DNA from 4 places in the Kineococcus aurantiacus genome. Region 1 is predicted to be linked to each of the others. Evidence: riboswitches for the same ligand, from Rfam matches in the RefSeq annotation. Region 1 holds a riboswitch; each other region holds the start of a gene.

Region 1 (4,176 bases):
GGCCCCGCCGCCGGTGCGCGGGGCCGACGAAGACGCGCTTCACCTCGTGCCGCAACGGCTCCCCCGCGACGGACAGCCGGCGCAGGCTGGCCGTCGCGGCCGGTTCGCCGCCGGCCAGCGCGAGCCACGCCACGTCGACCTCACCGGCGGACGGTGCCGGCGGGTAGGACCGGGGGGCGCCGTCGGGGTGGGCGTACCGGGGGCCGATCTCGGCGTCCATGAGGGCGCGCAGGGCCGCGACGCGCGGGTCGTCCCAGCCCGTGGCCACCCACGTGACCACGGCCGGCCCGCCCGTCCCGGCACCCGTCTCGAGGCGGACGGTCACCGGCGGGCCAGCGGGGAGGCGAACGCGACCGCGACGCGGTGCACGGCCTCGCGCAGCTCCTGCGGCGTCAGGTCCGAGAACCCCCAGCGGAAGTGGTCGGGGAACTCGTGCGGGCCGACGGGGCTGAAGTACCGGCCGAGCGGGAAGTCGACGGCGTTCTGCCGGGCCGCCTCCAGCGCCCTCTCCAGGTCGATCGCGGGGTCGACGACCCGACCCCAGACGAAGATGCCGCCGTCGGCCGGCGGGACCTCCAGGACCCCGGTCAGTTCCTCCGTGACCGCGGCCAGCAGCGCGTCGTGCCGCTCCCGCAGCACGGACCGGCTGTGCCGCAGCGCCTCGACCAGGTTCCCCGGCGTCGCCAGGAAGCGGTGGACCGCCCGCTGCACCACGAGGGAGGTGTGCTGGTCGGAGTCGCGGCGGGCGTCCAGGACGGCGCCGATCAGCCACTCGGGGCCGGCGATCCAGCCCAGCCTCAACCCCGGCCCCAGCGTCTTGGAGAAGGTGTTCACGTGCAGGACCTGCTCGGAGGCCAGGTCCAGGTCCTCGGCGGGCGTGCCGTCGAAGCGCAGCTTGCGGTAGGGGTCGTCGGACAGCACGAGGAAGCCGTACCGCTCGGCGAGCTCCACGAGCCGCCGGCGCGAGGCCGTCGGGGCGCTCGTGCCCGTGGGGTTCTGGAAGTCCGGGATCGTGTAGACGAGCTTGGGGCGCAGCCCGGCCCGCAGCTGGGACTCCAGGTCGTCCAGGTCGATGCCGTCGGGCCCGGTGGCGACCGGCCGGGTGTCGACGCGCCGCTGGCGCAGCAGCGTCAGGACGAGCGGGTACGTCGGGTTCTCGACGAGCACCACGTCGTCGCTGTCCAGCAGCGCGTCGAACACGAGCGCCAGGGAGTGCAGGGCCCCGTTGGTGACGGCGACGCGCTGGGGCGCGGTGCCCTCGTCGGCCGCGATCCACTCGCGCAGCTCGGGCAGACCCAGCGGCACCGAGTAGCGCAGCGACGGCGCGGCCGGGTCGGCCAGCTCCTCGGCGAAGGCGCGCGACAGCCCGGCCAGCGGCAGGGCCGCCGCCCCGGGGACCCCGCCGTGCAGGCCGATGGTGCCCTCGACGGGGCTGGCCGGGCGCGGCCCGAACCCCACGGCGGGCAGCACGTCCCGGGCCCGCCGCGACAGCAGGTGCGGGCCGCTGAGCAGTTCGGGGTCGAGCCCCGCCCCGTCCTCCAGGAGCGTCACCGGGCCACCTGCCCCGGCTCGGCGCCGACGGCGATGGGCACGCGGACCGCGTTGCCCCACTCGGTCCAGCTGCCGTCGTAGTTGCGCACGTCGGGCAGGCCGAGCAGGTGGGTCAGCACGAACCACGTGTGGCTGGAGCGTTCCCCGATGCGGCAGTACGCGATCGTCGGCTGATCGGGGTCCAGGTGCGCCCCACCGGTGGTGTAGAGGGCTTCGAGGGCGGCGCGGTCCTTGAACCGGCCGTCCTCGGCGGCGGCCTGCGCCCAGGGGACGTTCGCCGCCCCGGGGACGTGGCCGCCGCGGACGGTGCCCTCCTGCGGGTAGTCGGGGATGTTCGTGAGCTGGCCGGAGTACTCCCCAGGGGAGCGCACGTCGATGAGCTGACCGCCGAGGTGCGCGCGCACGTCGGGCAGGAAGGCGCGGATCGTGCTGTCGTCGCGGTCCACCACGGGGTAGTCGGTCGGGGTGCGCTCGACGGTGTCGGTCGTCAGCTCCCGCCCCTCGGCGGCCCACGCGGCCCGGCCGCCGTCGAGCAGCCGGACGTCGGGGTGCCCGAACAAGCTGAAGACCCACAGCGCGTAGGCCGCCCACCAGTTGTTCTTGTCGCCGTACACGACGACGGTGTCGTCACGGCTGATCCCCTTGCGGGACAGCAGCTCGGAGAAACCCTTGCCGTCGAGGTAGTCGCGGGTCACCTGGTCGTTGAGCTCGGTGTGCCAGTCGACCTTCACGGCGCCGGGGACGTGGCCGGTGTCGTACAGGAGGACGTCCTCGTCGCTCTCGACGACGACGAGGCCCTCGCGGCCGAGGTTCTGCGCCAGCCAGGCGGTGCTGACGAGGCGGTCGGGGTGGGCGTAGGCGGCGAACTTGGGGTCGCTGGTGTCGGCGGGGGTGGGCATGGGTGTGCTCCGGGGATCGGTGGGACGAGGACGCTGGGCCGGGCCTCAGCGACAGGCGCTGCTGGCGCGGCGGCACAGGTCCACCACGCGCCGGCTGCGGGCGTGGAAGGGCCTGCCCGGACGGCGCCGGGGAGCACGGGACGTGCGGTGCTGCATCGATCCTCCATCGTTCCCGGCGGAAGCACCCGCACCCGTTCGCACGGGGGGTTGCTGCGGCGTCACGGAGCCAGGTCTCTCAGCCGCTCTTGATGGTTGCCCCACCACTCTCGCGGGACCGCGAACCGGTTGTCAATCCCCCGCCCTCACAGGGCCTTGCCCGGGTTGAGCAGGCCCAGCGGGTCGAACACGGCCTTGATGCCGGCCTGCAGCTCGCGCACGCGCGGGGCGAGCTCGTCGGCCAGCCACCGCTGCTTGGCCGTGCCGATGCCGTGCTCGCCGCTGATGGTCCCGCCCAGGCGCAGCGCCGTCGCGACCACCTCGTCGGCGGCCGCCTCCAGGCGCTCGGCGGCACCGGGGACCTCGTCGGCGAACAGCAGCGGGTGGAAGTTCCCGTCCCCGGCGTGGGCCACCGCGCGCACCGAGACCCCGTGCGCCGCACCGATCCTGGTGATCTCCCGGTGGAACTGCCCGATGCGCGAGAGCGGGACCGCGACGTCCTCGCCCACGGCCAGCTCGTCCTCCAGCGGACCACGGCCGGTCCGGCGCAGCTCCCAGTGGAACTCCGCGTCGTCGCCGTGCAGGCGGCGGGTGCGCCCCCCGGCCCCGGCCAGCGCCGCCTCCACCTCGGCCGCCTCGGCCTCGGCCCCGTGCCCGTCGGTCTGCACGAGCAGCAGCGCGTCGCCGTGGGCGGCCAGGGACGTGCCCGAGTGGGCGTCGACGTCGCCCAGCGTGGGGCCGTCCAGCAGCTCGACGACGGCCGGTCGCGCCGTCCCCGCCGTGATCGCCAGCAGGCCCTGCGCGGCCGCGTCGACGGAGTCGAACCAGGCCGCGACGGTCTCCTCCCGGACCGGCCGGGGCCGCAGCCGCACGGTGATGCCCACGACGACCCCGAGCGTCCCCTCCGAGCCCGTGAACAGCCCCACGAGGTCCAGCCCGGTGACCCCCTTGATGGAGCGGTGCCCCGTCGAGACGAGGGTCCCGTCGGCCAGCACCACGTCGAGGGCCAGCACCGACTCGCGGGTGACGCCGTACTTGGCGCACCGCAACCCCCCGGCGTTGGTGGCGACGTTGCCGCCGATGCTGGAGACGCGCCAGCTCGCCGGGTCCGGGGCGTAGCGCAACCCCAGCGGCGCGAGCGCGGCGTCGAGGTCGGCGCCCAGCACGCCGGGTTCGACCCGGGCCACCTGGTCGGCGGGGGCGATCTCGAGGATCCGGTCCAGCCGCTCGGTGGACAGCACGATCCCGCCGGCCACCCCGACCGCTCCGCCCGACAACCCCGTTCCGGCCCCGCGCGGCACCACCGGCACCCGGTGCCGGGTGGCCCAGCGCAGCACCGCCTGGACGCCCTCGACGTCGGCGGGGCGGACGACGGCCAGGACCCCCGCGGGGGCGTCGACGCGGGACCGGTCCGTCACCTCGTGCGCGGCGAACCGGACGTCCACGGCACCCGGGAGCGCGGCGTCGAGCTCGGCCAGCGGGCCCGTCAGGACGTCGGGGAGCAGTTCGGTCGTCATGGGTTTCTCCGATCGGGTGGGGACCTGGAGCACCCGGGGTCGTCACGGGTGCG
Region 2 (4,176 bases), 130 kb from region 1:
GCGCAACCGCGCCAGGGTGTCGGCCGACGGGCGGTCGTGGGTGGCGCTGCGCACGAACCGCTGCGCCGCCGCCGTCCGCGGGTCCGAGAACACGTCGTAGACGTCGCCGATCTCGACGAGCCTGCCGTCCTCCATGACCGCGACGCGGTCGGCGATCTGGCGCACGGCGTCCATCTCATGGGTGATGACGACGATCGTCACGCCCAGTTCGGCGTTGACCCGGCGCAGCAGCGACAGCACCTCGGTCGTGGTCTCGGGGTCCAGCGCGCTGGTGGCCTCGTCGGCCAGCAGCAGCGGGGGGTTCGTGGCCAGCGCCCGGGCGATGCCGACGCGCTGCTTCTGCCCGCCGGACAGCTGCTCGGGGTAGGAGTGCGCGCGGTCGAGCAGCCCGACGAAGTCGAGGAGCTCGGCGGTGCGCCGGTCGCGCTCGGCCTTGCCCACGCCCGCGACCTTCAGCGGGTAGGCGACGTTCCCGGCGACGGTCCGGGACCGGAAGAGGTTGAACTGCTGGAAGATCATCCCGATCTTCGAGCGGGCCGCCCGCAGTTCCCCCTCGGACAGCTTCGTCAGGTCCTGGCCGCCGACGAGGACGCTGCCCGACGTCGGCTTCTCCAGGGCGTTGAGCAGCCGGACCAGGGTGGACTTGCCGGCACCGGAGTACCCGATGACCGCGAGCACCTCACCGGTCCGCACCTCCAGCGAAACGGCGTCGACCGCCGCGACGGAGGACCCGTCGCGGCGGTCGAAGCGCTTGGAGACGTTCTCCAGGGTGATGAGCGCGGTCACTTGCCCTGGGCGGCCTTCGCGTCGGCCTCGACCTTCACCGTCTCCGCCTGCAGGTCCGCGGCGGGGGTGTCCTGCACGACCGCGCTGGGGTTGTCCTGCAGGAAGACCTCCTGCACGGCCGGGTCGTGCCACAGCGCGGCCAGGTCGAGGTAGGTCTCGTCGTCCACGTCGGCCTTGCGGGCGGCGAAGATGTTGACGTACGGCGCGGCCGCGGCGGCGGTCGGGTCGTCCTTGACGATGATGTTCTCGTCGGACAGCTTCGCGGCGGTCGCGTAGTTGTTGTTGACGATGGCGGCGGCGACCGACCCGGACTGCAGGGCGCTGGCGGTCTGGTCGGCGGCGACGGTGGTGACCTTCACCTTCGAGGACTCGATGTCGTTCGTCGTGGAGAACGCGGTGCCGCCGTCCTTCAGCGTGACCAGGCCGGCCTGCTGCAGCACGAGGAGGCCGCGGGCCTCGTTGATGGCGTCGTTGGGGATCGCGACCTGCGCGTCGGCGGGCAGCTCGGCGGCGGACTTCGCGGTGAGGGAGTACAGCGGCAGCGGGTACACGGCGGTCGCGCCGATGGGCTGCAGGTCGTCGTCCGCGGTGGCGTTGTAGTTCGCCAGGTACTGGATGTGCTGGAACTGGTTCAGGTCCAGCTCCCCCTGCGACAGCGCCGGGTTCGGCAGCGTGTAGTCGGAGAAGTTCACCAGCTCGACCGTCACGCCGAGCTTGGACTCGGCGAGCTCGGTGTAGGTCGTCCAGTACGGCAGCGACTTGTCGGCGACGCCGATCTTCACCGTCCTGGCCTCACCGCCGGAGGCCGAGGTGCTGGTGGAGTCGTCGCGGGTGCCCAGGACGATCGCGACGATCACGACGGCGATGACGACGACGGCGGCGATCAGGCCGTAGAGCAGGCCGCGGCGCTTGGGCTTGTCGGGCAGGGCGGGGGCGGTGGACACGAGGACACTCCGGTTGTCGTGCGGGCGGGCGCGCGGCTCGCAGCTGCCGTGATCGACGACGTCCGGCGATCCGCGCTTGCCGGACGGGATCGTCCGGCCAGGTCCTCACCTGGGGCACCCCGCCGCGGGGGAGGGTTGCCGGACAGCCAGCCAGGGCTTCTCGCTGTCACTCATGACCTGCCCGCACCTTAACACCGCCTGTCAGACAGCGGTAACGGTCACGGGTGCCGCAACGGGCCCCCGCCCGGGGGCCGCCGGGCGCTCAGCCCAGGACGTGGGGGAGGACGACGGCCTGGGCGGCGACGGTGCGCCCGTCGGTCGTCGTCACCGACGGGCTGCCGTGCAGCACGTACCCGTCGGCCAGGGCCGCGCTGACCTTCTCGCAGAAGGACCGGTCGTCGGGCCCGGTGAGGAGGCGGTAGGCGAGCTTGTCCGGGACGGTCTCGTCGCTCATGGCCGGAGGGTACCCCTGGCCGTCCGCAGGTCCAGGTACCCCAGCGCGGCGTCGGCCAGGGCGTCGCCGCGCCGTTCCGGCGAACCCGGTGACCACCGCTTCGCGTCGTACTCCGAGGCCGTGCGGCGCAACGCCTCCAGGCTCACGGCGAGCTCGGCGTCCAGGCGGGCGGCCAGCTCGGCCGGCGTCGGCGGCTCGCCCCGCAGCGCGGCCCCCTCCCCGGCGCGCAGCCGCTCCAGCACGTCCGCGTCGAGACCCTCCTCGCGCGTCCAGAACCGCACCGGGCGGTCGACGACGTGGTTCCACACGGGCACCTCGCCGGACCGGAAGAACAGCTGGGCCGGTCTCGTCGCCAGCCCCGAGGCGGCGAGCCAGTGCCCGGCCGCGGGCGGGCGGGTGCCGAAGGCGCACTCGCCCTCGCGGGCGTTGGTCACGAGGGCGACCCGGACCCCGGTGGCGTCGTCGACGTCGTCGGTCCGGGGCCCCAGCAGGGTCCCGAAGACCCACGCCTGGAAGACCCTCAGCCGGACGATCCCCTCGGGCTGGCGGCCCACGTGCGCGCAGCCGTCGGCGACGTCCTGCAGGGTCTTCAGGGCGGTGCTCCACTTCACAGGGGCAGTCTCGCGGAAGTTGCGACGGCAACGGCAGCGGGGCCTAAGCTTCCCCGGTGGATTCGACCGAACTGAGGGCCCTGCAGAAGCCGTTGAAGGACGCCTACCGGGAGGACCCCGCGCAGGCGCTGGTCCCGGCCCGGGCCGTGGCGGTGCTGGACGGCCAGTCCATCGGCGTCTCGGTCGACGGCTTCGCGGGCACCACCCGCGCCGGGCTGCACCCCGCCGCCGGCGGTGACGGCACCGAGGCGTGCTCGGCGGACATGCTGTGCGAGGCCGTGGCGGCCTGCGCCGGGGTGACGCTGCGCAGCGTCGCCACGGCGATGGGCGTGGAGCTGCGCAACGCCTCCGTCACGGTCGACGCGCACTGGGACGCCCGCGGCACCCTGGGCGTCGCGCGCGAGGTCCCCGTCGGCATCACCGACGTGACCATCACCTTCGACTTCTCCTCCGACGCCGACGAGGCGACCGAGGCCAAGATGGTCTCCCTGGCCGAGCGCTACTGCGTCATCGCCCAGACGCTGCAGACGCCGCCGAAGGTCAGCGTCCAGCGCGCCTGAACCCTCACGCCCGGGAGTCGTGCGACCGCGACTCCTGGGCGCGGACGGCGCCCCGGCCGAACACGGCCACGACGACGAAGCCGAGGGCGAAGGCCAGCAGCACGCCCAGGCCCGCGTACCCCCAGTCGCCGTCCCAGTACCCCGCGTCCTGCCCCGACGGCGGCACCCACGTCGCCAGCCCCAGCGGCTCGAAGAAGTACCCCTGCCAGGCCAGCCACGAGGCGTTGGCGTTCGACACCAGCCCCCAGCCGATCGCCGTCGCCCCGGCCATCGTCAGGACCGGCAGCCAGCGCACCGACCCGTAGCGGCCCCGCGCGTCGAGCAGCTCGTCCTCGGCGTAGCCGGCGCGCCGCGTCGCGAGGTCGGCCAGGAAGATGCCGGCCCACGCCGCGATCGGCACGCCCAGGGTGATGAGGAACCCCTGGAACGGGGTGAGGAAGTCCACCGAGAAGAACGCGATGTAGATCGCGCCGGCGACCATGAGGCACGCGTCGACGAGCACCGCCACCGGCCGGGGCACCCGCAGGCCCACGTTGAGCAGGGCCAGCCCCGAGGAGTAGATGTCCATGACCGCCCCGCCGACCAGGCCCAGGACGGCCACGACCGCGAACGGCACGAGGAACCACGTCGGCAGGATGTCGGTCAGCGCCCCCACCGGGTCGGCCGCCACGCGCGCGCTCAGGTCCGGCTGCGAGCCCACGACGAGCGCCCCGAAGACCAGCAGCACCGCCGGCCCCAGCGAGGACCCCAGCGTCGTCCACAGCACCACCCCGCCGCTGGAGGCGTCCCGCGGCAGGTAGCGGGAGTAGTCGGCCGCGGCG
Region 3 (4,176 bases), 3.4 Mb from region 1:
CGTTCGTGCCGCCAGCCGGTGACGTGCGCACCGCCGGGGTGGAACAGGAAAGCCCCCAGCACCAGGTGGTCGGCGCTCACGCGCTCACCTGCGTCCAGCGGCTGGACGGCACGTCCAGCCCCAGGTTCTCCCGCAGGGTCTCCCCGCGGTACTCCCCGCGGTAGACGCCGCGGCGGCGCAGTTCGGGGACCACGGTGTCGACGAACTCCTCGATGCCCTCGGGCAGGGAGGAGAAGGCCAGCATGAAGCCGTCGGCGGCGCCGCGGGTGAACCGTTCCTGCATGTGGTCGGCGACCTGCGCCGGGGTACCGGGCAGGAAGCGTCGACGCAGCAGCGTGCGGTAGACGTCCCGCAGGGTGCGCCGGCCCTCGCCCACCAGTTCCTGCACCGTCGCGTACAGGCTCTGGACCTGGTTGGTGCCGCCGGAGAAGTCGTGCGTGAACGGCTCGTCCAGCGGCCGGTCGGACAGGTCGACCTCCAGGTGGTGCGACAGCAGGTCGAGCGCGACCCGGTCGGGGGTGAGGGACTCGATGAGTTCCAGCTTCTCGACCGCCTCGGCCGGGGTGCGCCCCAGGACGGGGGACAGGGCGGGCAGGACCAGCAGCTCGCGCGGGTCCCGGCCGGCGGCGCTGGTGCGGGCGGCGTAGTCGGCGTACAGCCGCTGCGCCGCGCCGAGGTCGTGCTCCCAGGGGGTGAAGACCGCGTCGGCGTTCGCCGCGGCCAGTGCCCGGCCGGCCGGGGAGGCGCCGGCCTGGAACAGCACCGGGTGCCCCTGGGGCGGGCGGGCGATGTTCAGGGGCCCGCGGACGTCGAAGAACTCCCCGTGGTGGCCCAGGACGTGCAGCTTCTCGGCGCGGGCGAAGAACCCCGATCCCTTGTCGTAGGTGAAGGCGTCGTCGTCCCAGCTGTCCCACAACCCGCGCACGACCTGCACGAACTCCCCGGCGCGCCGGTACCGGTCGGCGTGCGCCAGGTGGGTGCCGGCCCCGAAGTTGCGGGCCTCCTCGTCCGCGGCGCTGGTCACCAGGTTCCACGCCGCGCGTCCCTGGCTCAGGAAGTCCAGCGAGGCCAGTTTGCGGGCCACGTGGTACGGCTCGTGGTAGGTCGTGGAGACGGTCGCGGCCAGCCCGATCCGCTCGGTCAGCTGCGACAGGGCGCCCAGCAGGGTGAAGGGCTCGGTGCGGACGTTCACCACGTGCTCCACGCCGCTGGCGAAGCGGTCCCACACGTACAGCTCGTCGGCCAGGAAGATCGTCGCGAACCCGCCCCGTTCGGCGGTGCGAGCGAAGTCGGCGTAGTAGTCCACGTCCAGGTAGCGCTCGGGCTGGGCACCGGGCAGGCGCCAGCTGGTCGCGTGCTCCCCGCCGGGGTAGAAGTGCATGGCCCCCAGGACGAGCCCGCGCTCGCGCCGTTCCTGCTGCTGCCGCTCCGGGCCCCGGTCCGCGCTCACGCGCGCGTCCCGACGAGGTCGGCCCGGCGGGCACCCGGGTCAGCCACCTGAGCGCCGGGGGGCCCGGTGGGCGGGTCCGCGGACGGTGCGGTCCAGCCCACGTGCGGGGCGACCTGCTCGGCGAACAGGGCCAGCGCCTCGGCGCGGGCCCCGAAGTCGGCGGGACCCAGCTCGACCTGGACGTTGAGCTGAGTGGCGTGCTCCAGCCACGGTGAGGCCAGCAGCGAGGCGGCGATGTCCTGCGCGGTGCCGTGGTGCAGGTTCAGGCGCGCGGCCTTCTGCGCCAGCGTGGTGGCCTCGCCCAGGAAGGAGGCGCCCCAGGCGTACTTGGCCTCGATGCCCGGCGCCGCCTTCCGCAGGGCCTCCTCCCGGCTGCGCGCGGGGTGGATCGCGGTGGAGACCGCCACCCGCGGGACGACCCCGGCCGGCAGGGCCTCGTGGTAGGCCGCGGCGGTCACCTCGGCCGGCACGGTCTGGGTGGTGCCGACCAGGATCCCGTGGCCGCGGCGCGCGGCTTCGGCGGCGCTGCGCGCTGTCAGCACGGCCTCCCACACCCGATCACCCAGTCCCGGCGCCGGCGGGTTGAGCCGTTGCCCGCGGGTGGTCAGGGCGTGCCCGTCCAGGGCGTGCAGGAGACGGGTCAGCAGTTGCCCGTAGCGGTCCTTGGCGGCCTCGACGTCCGCGCCACCGGGAACGGGGTCCCCGTCGTGGGCGAAGAGTTCCAGCAGCCCGGGCGCCCCGCCGCCGTTGGCCACCCCCAGTTCGACGCGGCCGCCGCTGAGCCGGTCCAGCACCGCGGCGTCCTCGGCCACCCGCACCGGGTTCTCCAGCGGGAGGGTGACCGCTGCGGTCCCCAGGTGCAGCCGGGTGGTACAGGTCGCCAGGGCGGCCAGCAGCACGAACGGGGAGGGCAACCCGCCGCTGGTGTGCGGGCCGGACGCCTCGCGCAGGTGGAACTGCCGGACCCAGGCGGTGTCGAAGCCGAGGTGCTCGGCCGTGATGAACAGCTCCAGCTCGTCGGTGTAGGAGTGGGAGTCGGGTACGGCCTGCAGGTGGGAGAACATGGCCAGGGACAACCCCGGGGTGGCGCTCACGGCGGTGCGCTCCGATTCGCTCGAGTGTCGAGGGGGTGGGGGAGGAACGGTTGACGGGTGCGGCGACGGAACGAGTGGGCGACGGGACGGGCGCGGACGGTCCGTCGACGGCCCGGCGCAGGTCGGCCCGCCGCGAACCGCTCAGGCGCGGACCGCTCGCAGTGCAGGACGAGGAACGGGGATCAGGTCGCTGGTCGGGCCGGACAGCAGTCGCTGGACTGCAGCGCCAGGTCGACGTGACGCCGCCGCACCAGGTGCAGCCGGGGGCGTGGTCCAGCGATCGCCGTGTTCAGGTGGTGCACGCTGACCTCCGCATTCCATCGTCTTGGCGGAAGCACCTGTCAGCCCAGGGGACTGGTGGTTGCTGCGGCGTCGTCGAGCCAAGTCTCTCGGCCGCTCTGGATGGTGCGTGAATTTGATCCCATCGCGGGGACCGGTGTCAACCGTGCCGTGACCGGGCCGGCGCCGCGGTGATCCGCGCCGGCGGTGGACCCACCCCCTCCGCCGGCTACCTGCTTCCCAGCGCCGGCGAGTTCCGCGGCGTCGCCGACACACCCACCGGCATCGACGACCCGCTGCCCCTGTTCCGGCTGCGGTGGTCCGTGCCACGGAGTTCGACCCCCCGGCGGCACCGCCCACCTCGCCGGCCCGGAACAGGACCACGATCCGTCTCCGGCGCGGAACTCGCGGGTGGGGTTCGCCCACGGTTCGGCCGTCGTCGGCCGGTACCGGGCGTTGTCGTCGTCCGCCGGCGGCCGCAGGTGCTGACCGGCACGAGGCGGGTCGGGGCGTCGGTGAGGTGCCGGGCCACGATCGTGCCGGTCCCGTCGGTCGCGATCAGCTCCCCGGACATCGGCGGCGCACCCGTCTCGGCCCCCCCGGGGGGCAGGGCCGCCCACCGCTGGAGGGAGCAGGGGGGCCGGTCGGCGACGTCGCGGGCCGGGCCGCCCCGACGGCAGCTGGTGCGCCGCGCCGCTCGGCCTGCGGACCCCGCGGCGGTGGTCGGAGGCGCTCCACCCACCCGGGGACGACCCCCTGTCGCCGCCTGCGTGTAGAAGGGAGGCGTGACTCCCCTCAGCCGAGTGCTCCCGCCCCGGCGCCGCGACGGCCTCCCGCGGCGGCGAGCCCCGCGCGCTGCGGCCCGCAGCACCACGCCCGGGGGACGCCGGTGAGCGCAGCGGTGCCGGAGGGGGTGCCGGAGGGGGTGGCGGTGGGCCGGTCGGCTGGCCCCGGCGACGCCGGCGGGCCCGCTGGGCCCGTCGCCGTGGAGCTGATGGCGGCGTTGCTGGGCGAGGCCGGCCCGCTGGCGACGGAGGCCCACCGGCTCCTGTCGCCGGTGGCCGCCTTCCGCAGCACGCTGCGTGAGCGGCTCCTGGTCGACGGGCAGATCGTCCCCTTCGCCCACCGGGCCGCGGCGCTCACTCCCCGGCACAGCATCGCCGCGGTGGACGGGGCGTCGGTGCGGGAGCACCTGTACGCCGCGGACCTCGTGGTCGCCGTCGCCGTCGCGGCCGAGGGCATGACCAGCGTCGGCGGGCACCCGCTGTCGCACCGGCACTGGGCGCACGTGCGTGAGCACGAGTCGGAGAACGACCGGCTGCTGTCGGCGGCGATGGCGAGCCTGGAGCTGCA
Region 4 (4,176 bases), 2.4 Mb from region 1:
TACCAGGGCTCCCCGACCGTGCCCGCGGCCGGCCGGCGGATCCTCGTCTCCGCCGACGAGCAGGTGTTCGTCCGCGTGGTGGACGACGGGCGGACGGTGGCGATCGCGCGGGGTTCGCTGTCCCCCGGCTGGGCGGGGGTGACGGCCGTGGAGACGGCCCCCACCCACCGCCGGCGCGGGCTGGGCCGGCGGGTGCTGGCCGAGGTCGCCGACTGGGCCCGCGCGCGCGGCGCGGCGTCGACGTACCTGCAGGTGCAGGCCGACAACACCGGCGCGCGGGCGCTGTACGCGGGGCAGGGCTTCGCCGTGCACCACGCGTACCACTACCGGGTGGCGCCCTCCGCCTGAGCGCCGCGGGCCACCGAGGCGTGGGTGCCGATGTCCCACACGAACGGCGGCTCGGTGCCGTTGACCGACCAGTCCCCCACGATGCGCTGCTTGTAGATCACCGGGTTGTGCGAGGCGACCGTGCGGGCGTTGCGCCAGTGCCGGTCCAGGTCCCGGGCCCGGGAGGTGCCGGAGGCGCCCAGGGTGTTGAACAGCAGCGTCGCGGCCCGCGGCACGGCCTCGGAGAGCACGACCTGCGCCTGGGCGGTGCGGATCTCCGCCTCCACGTTGGCGGCCCGGTCCCGGTCGGTGCCCGGTTCGCCGGCGGTGTCGGCCGCGGCCTGGACGGCCTGGGCGGCCGCGCGCACGAGGGCGCGGGCGGTGAAGGCGGTCGCGGAGATCTCCCCGGCCACCGAGAGCACCTGCGCGTCGTGGCGCACCAGCGGGGCCAGGCCGTGGGTGTAGGTGCGGGTGCGCGCGCGCACCTGCTGGGCGGTGTCGCGCTCGACGGCGGCCGCGATCCCGGCGTGCACCGCCAGCAGGACCAGCTGGTACAGGGCTGTCTGGTAGCGGAACCGGTCGGTGAAGGGTGCGACGTCGGCGGGGTCGACCTCGACGTCGTCCAGGACCAGGGTGCCCGTGCCGGTCAGCTGCTGGCCGAAGCCGTCCCAGTCGTCGGAGACCTCCACGCCCGGCGCGCGCACGGGGACCAGGACGGTGACGACCTCGAAGGAGCCGTCGGGCAGGAGCCGGCGGGCCGTGGCGTCGGTCCAGTCCGCGAAGATCGTGCCCGTCGTGTAGTACTTGCGGCCGGTGACGCTCGTGCGCCCCTCGCGGGTCGTCACGACGGTCTGCTGCTCGCCGGTGACGCCGTCGCCGACCTCGCTCCAGGAGTTGCCCACGAGCTCACCGGCGACGATGCGCTCCACCCAGCGGTCCCGGTGCTCCCCCGGCGGCAGGCTCAGGACCTGCTCGACCCACGCGACGTGCCCGCGGAAGACCTGCGGCAGGTTGGAGTCGGCCGTGGCCAGGTCGACGAGGAGCTCGGCGAGCTCGACGAGGTCGAGCCCCTCACCGCCCTCGGCCACGGGCAGCCGCAGCCGGCCGAACCCGGCGTCGAGCAGCTCGCGGACCGCGGCGCGCGGCAGCTCGTGGTCCTGCTCGCGGGCCACCGCGCCCTCGGCGATGCGCTGCAGCAGCGGGGCGAAGCGCTCGCGCACGGGTCGGGTGCTCGGGGTCGGGGTGGTCGGGGCCAGGGTGGTCGTGCTCAAGGGTCCTCCTCGGTCGCGGACGCGTCGGCGCCCGGAGGCGGGAGGGCGTGCACCGGCTCGTCCTTACCCGTGCCCGGGGCACCAGGGTCAGGTCTTCACCCGGGGCACCCCACGACGAGGAGGGTTGCCGGCCAGCGAGCCGGGGCTTGGCGCTGGCGCTCATGACCTGGCGCCAGCGAACCACACGCCCCCCGCGCGGGTCCAGCCACCCCGCGACGCGCGGGGTGGCCGGGTGCTGACGTCGCGGCCGGGGCTCCCCTCCGGGCCCCGGGCGCGACGGGTCTCACAGGTCCCGGTGGACCGGGGCCGGGTCGCGCAGGTCGATGACGGCCGGGGCCGCGTGCGCGGCCCGCGCCGCCTCCAGGACGTCGGTGATCTCGTGCCCGACGAGCTCGTGACGCTCCAGCAGCGCGTCGCGCAGGGCCGCCACGAGGTGCCGGTTGCGCTCGAGGAGCTCGCGGACGGACTCCTTCTGCTCGCTCAGCAGGTTCTCCACGAGGCGGCGGCCCTCGCCGTCGCCCAGGACGCGGGAGACGAGGTTGCCGTCGGCGAAGGCGCCCTGCTGGACGGCGGCGAAGGACACCAGCGTGCCGGCCATGCCGGCCGAGCCGACCATCTGCGCGGCGACCGACGTCGCGGACTGCAGGTCCCCGGCGGGGCCGGTGGACACGTCGCCGAAGAACAGCTCCTCGGCCACCTGCCCTCCGAAGGCGATCTTGATCATCCCGGCGAGCTCGGTGCGCGAGCGGGTGTAGACGTCCTCGGCGTCGCCGTGGGCGAGCAGCCCGAGGGAGCCGGCGCGCTTGACGATCGTGAGGATCTCCAGCCGGCGCTGCGGGGCGACGAGCCAGGCCACGGTCGCGTGCCCGGCCTCGTGGGTGGCGATGAGCCGGGCCTCGTGGTCGGTGTAGGCGACGGGCTGCCCCAGGCCCACCTCGGTGACCAGGCGGGCGTGCTCCAGGTCGGCCCAGCTCATCCCCTCGCCGTCGCGGCGGACGGCGTTGACGAGGGCCTCGTCGAGCAGGTTCTCGATCATCACGGGCGAGTAGCCGTTGGTGATCCCGGCCAGGGCGTCGCGCCGCTCGGCGTCGTCGAGGGCCGGTTCGTGGGCCTTGCGGGCCAGGAAGTGGTCGACGAGCTGGCGGCGGCCGTTCTTGTCCGGCAGGCCGAAGCTCATCCGGCGGTCGAAGCGGCCCGGGCGCAGCAGGGCCGGGTCGAGGGCGTCGGCTCGGTTGGTCGCGGCGATGAGCAGGACCTCGACGGGTTCGCTCACGGGCCGCGTCAGCCGGCGGTGGGCGGGCAGGAACCGGTTGGCGGTGTCGACGAACCAGCCGACGACCCGCTCGGAGGTGGTGGGCTCGTCGAAGGACTGCATCTGCACGAGGAGCTCGTTGACGACGCCGCTGGCGCCCTCGCTGGAGGCGAGGCGCTCGACGTGCAGCGCGGGGGTCTGCGCCGCGGGCCCGGCCATCGGCAGGTTCGTCAGCCCGCCGCAGCCCACGACGGAGCTGGCGGGCGGGACCGTCGCGGTCGCGGCGCTCATCCCGCCGCGCGCGGCGGCGATCGCGTCGATCTCCTCGATGAACCCGATGGCCCCGCCCTCGCGGCGGGCGGCCTTGCGCAGCGCCTTGAAGTAGGAGCGCAGCTTGCGGGCCGTCGCGCCGTACCACATGGACTGGAAGCTGGTCGCGGAGACGAAGAGGAACGGGACCCCGGCCTCGCGGGCCATGGCCTTGGCCATGTGGGTCTTGCCCGTGCCGGGCGAGCCCTCGAACAGCAGGCCGCGGCGGGGCCGGCCGCCCATGCGGGTGCGGAAGGTGCGGGCGGACAGGAACAGGTCGAGGCTGCGCTCGACGTCCTCCTTGACGGGGTCCAGGCCCACGACGTCGTCGAGGGAGACGTCGATCTGCTCGGGCCGGTACACGACGTGCGGGGACCGGCCCGAGACGAGCGTCTGCCCCAGCAGCAGCGCGATCATCAGCGCGAAGAAGACGCCGACCATGACGTAGATCGGGTCGACGGCGGGCAGCGAGGGGACGAGGGAGCCGCCGAGGGCCAGCCGCACGTCGACGAGGAGCACGGCGGCCAGGACGGCCAGGAGCAGCGCCCGGGTGCGGCGGCGGCGGTTGCGCTCGCGCGCCCGGCCGACGTCGGCGCTGTCGCGGGCGGGGCGCGCCACGGGCGCGGGGGGCGCGGGCGTGCGCTGGTCGTGGGCCACGAGCGGCTCCTCTCGGTCCGCCCGGCGGTTCCGGACGTGCGTCCACCCAACCCCGCCCGTTCACGCAGGGCCACCCTCTGTGACGCGTTCGGACGATGGCGTTCACCCGAGCGGCGCAACGGACCGTGATCGGGTCATCACCGAGCCGGTCCGCGGCGCCCCGCCCGCGGCTCAGGCCGAGGGCGCCACCCCCGCGAACAGGTCGGTCTCGCGGCCGTCGGCGTCGAAGGGCCCCGAGGCCACCCCGTGCACGAGCCGGAAGTGCTCGACCGGCCAGACCGGCTGCGGCACGCCGTTGGACAGCCGCATGAGGGGCGGCGCGGCGTCGAGGTCGAGGCTGATCTGGGTGGCGTGGGCGCG

What was found. Region 1 has a riboswitch for S-adenosylmethionine ahead of BJ968_RS05965 (sulfurtransferase). Riboswitches for the same ligand answer to the same signal wherever they lie in the genome.
Region 2: another riboswitch for S-adenosylmethionine. It lies ahead of BJ968_RS05290 (MetQ/NlpA family ABC transporter substrate-binding protein); the one in region 1 lies ahead of BJ968_RS05965 (sulfurtransferase).
Region 3: another riboswitch for S-adenosylmethionine. It lies ahead of BJ968_RS22115 (LLM class flavin-dependent oxidoreductase); the one in region 1 lies ahead of BJ968_RS05965 (sulfurtransferase).
Region 4: another riboswitch for S-adenosylmethionine. It lies ahead of BJ968_RS17800 (acyl-CoA dehydrogenase family protein); the one in region 1 lies ahead of BJ968_RS05965 (sulfurtransferase).

The regions. Positions count from the first base shown of each region.
Region 1 covers NZ_JACCBB010000001.1:1,248,557-1,252,732, forward strand. Annotated here, with positions in the region: gene BJ968_RS05955 (GNAT family N-acetyltransferase) at 1-325, opposite strand, end outside; gene BJ968_RS05960 (aminotransferase class I/II-fold pyridoxal phosphate-dependent enzyme) at 322-1,551, opposite strand; gene BJ968_RS05965 (sulfurtransferase) at 1,548-2,450, opposite strand; SAM riboswitch class I at 2,611-2,705, opposite strand; gene BJ968_RS05970 (FAD-binding oxidoreductase) at 2,753-4,123, opposite strand.
Region 2 covers NZ_JACCBB010000001.1:1,114,287-1,118,462, reverse strand. Annotated here, with positions in the region: gene BJ968_RS05295 (ATP-binding cassette domain-containing protein) at 1-786, opposite strand, end outside; gene BJ968_RS05290 (MetQ/NlpA family ABC transporter substrate-binding protein) at 783-1,730, opposite strand; SAM riboswitch class IV at 1,798-1,908, opposite strand; gene BJ968_RS05285 (DUF1737 domain-containing protein) at 1,993-2,184, opposite strand; gene BJ968_RS05280 (DUF7711 family protein) at 2,181-2,795, opposite strand; gene BJ968_RS05275 (OsmC family protein) at 2,852-3,355, shown strand; gene BJ968_RS05270 (cytosine permease) at 3,360-4,176, opposite strand, start outside.
Region 3 covers NZ_JACCBB010000001.1:4,641,854-4,646,029, forward strand. Annotated here, with positions in the region: gene BJ968_RS22105 (NtaA/DmoA family FMN-dependent monooxygenase) at 1-80, opposite strand, end outside; gene BJ968_RS22110 (NtaA/DmoA family FMN-dependent monooxygenase) at 77-1,450, opposite strand; gene BJ968_RS22115 (LLM class flavin-dependent oxidoreductase) at 1,447-2,544, opposite strand; SAM riboswitch class I at 2,859-2,953, opposite strand; gene BJ968_RS22120 (hypothetical protein) at 3,755-4,176, shown strand, end outside.
Region 4 covers NZ_JACCBB010000001.1:3,697,414-3,701,589, reverse strand. Annotated here, with positions in the region: gene BJ968_RS26885 (GNAT family N-acetyltransferase) at 1-348, shown strand, start outside; gene BJ968_RS17800 (acyl-CoA dehydrogenase family protein) at 324-1,598, opposite strand; SAM riboswitch class IV at 1,653-1,765, opposite strand; gene BJ968_RS17795 (AAA family ATPase) at 1,882-3,816, opposite strand; gene mshB (N-acetyl-1-D-myo-inositol-2-amino-2-deoxy-alpha-D-glucopyranoside deacetylase) at 3,988-4,176, opposite strand, start outside.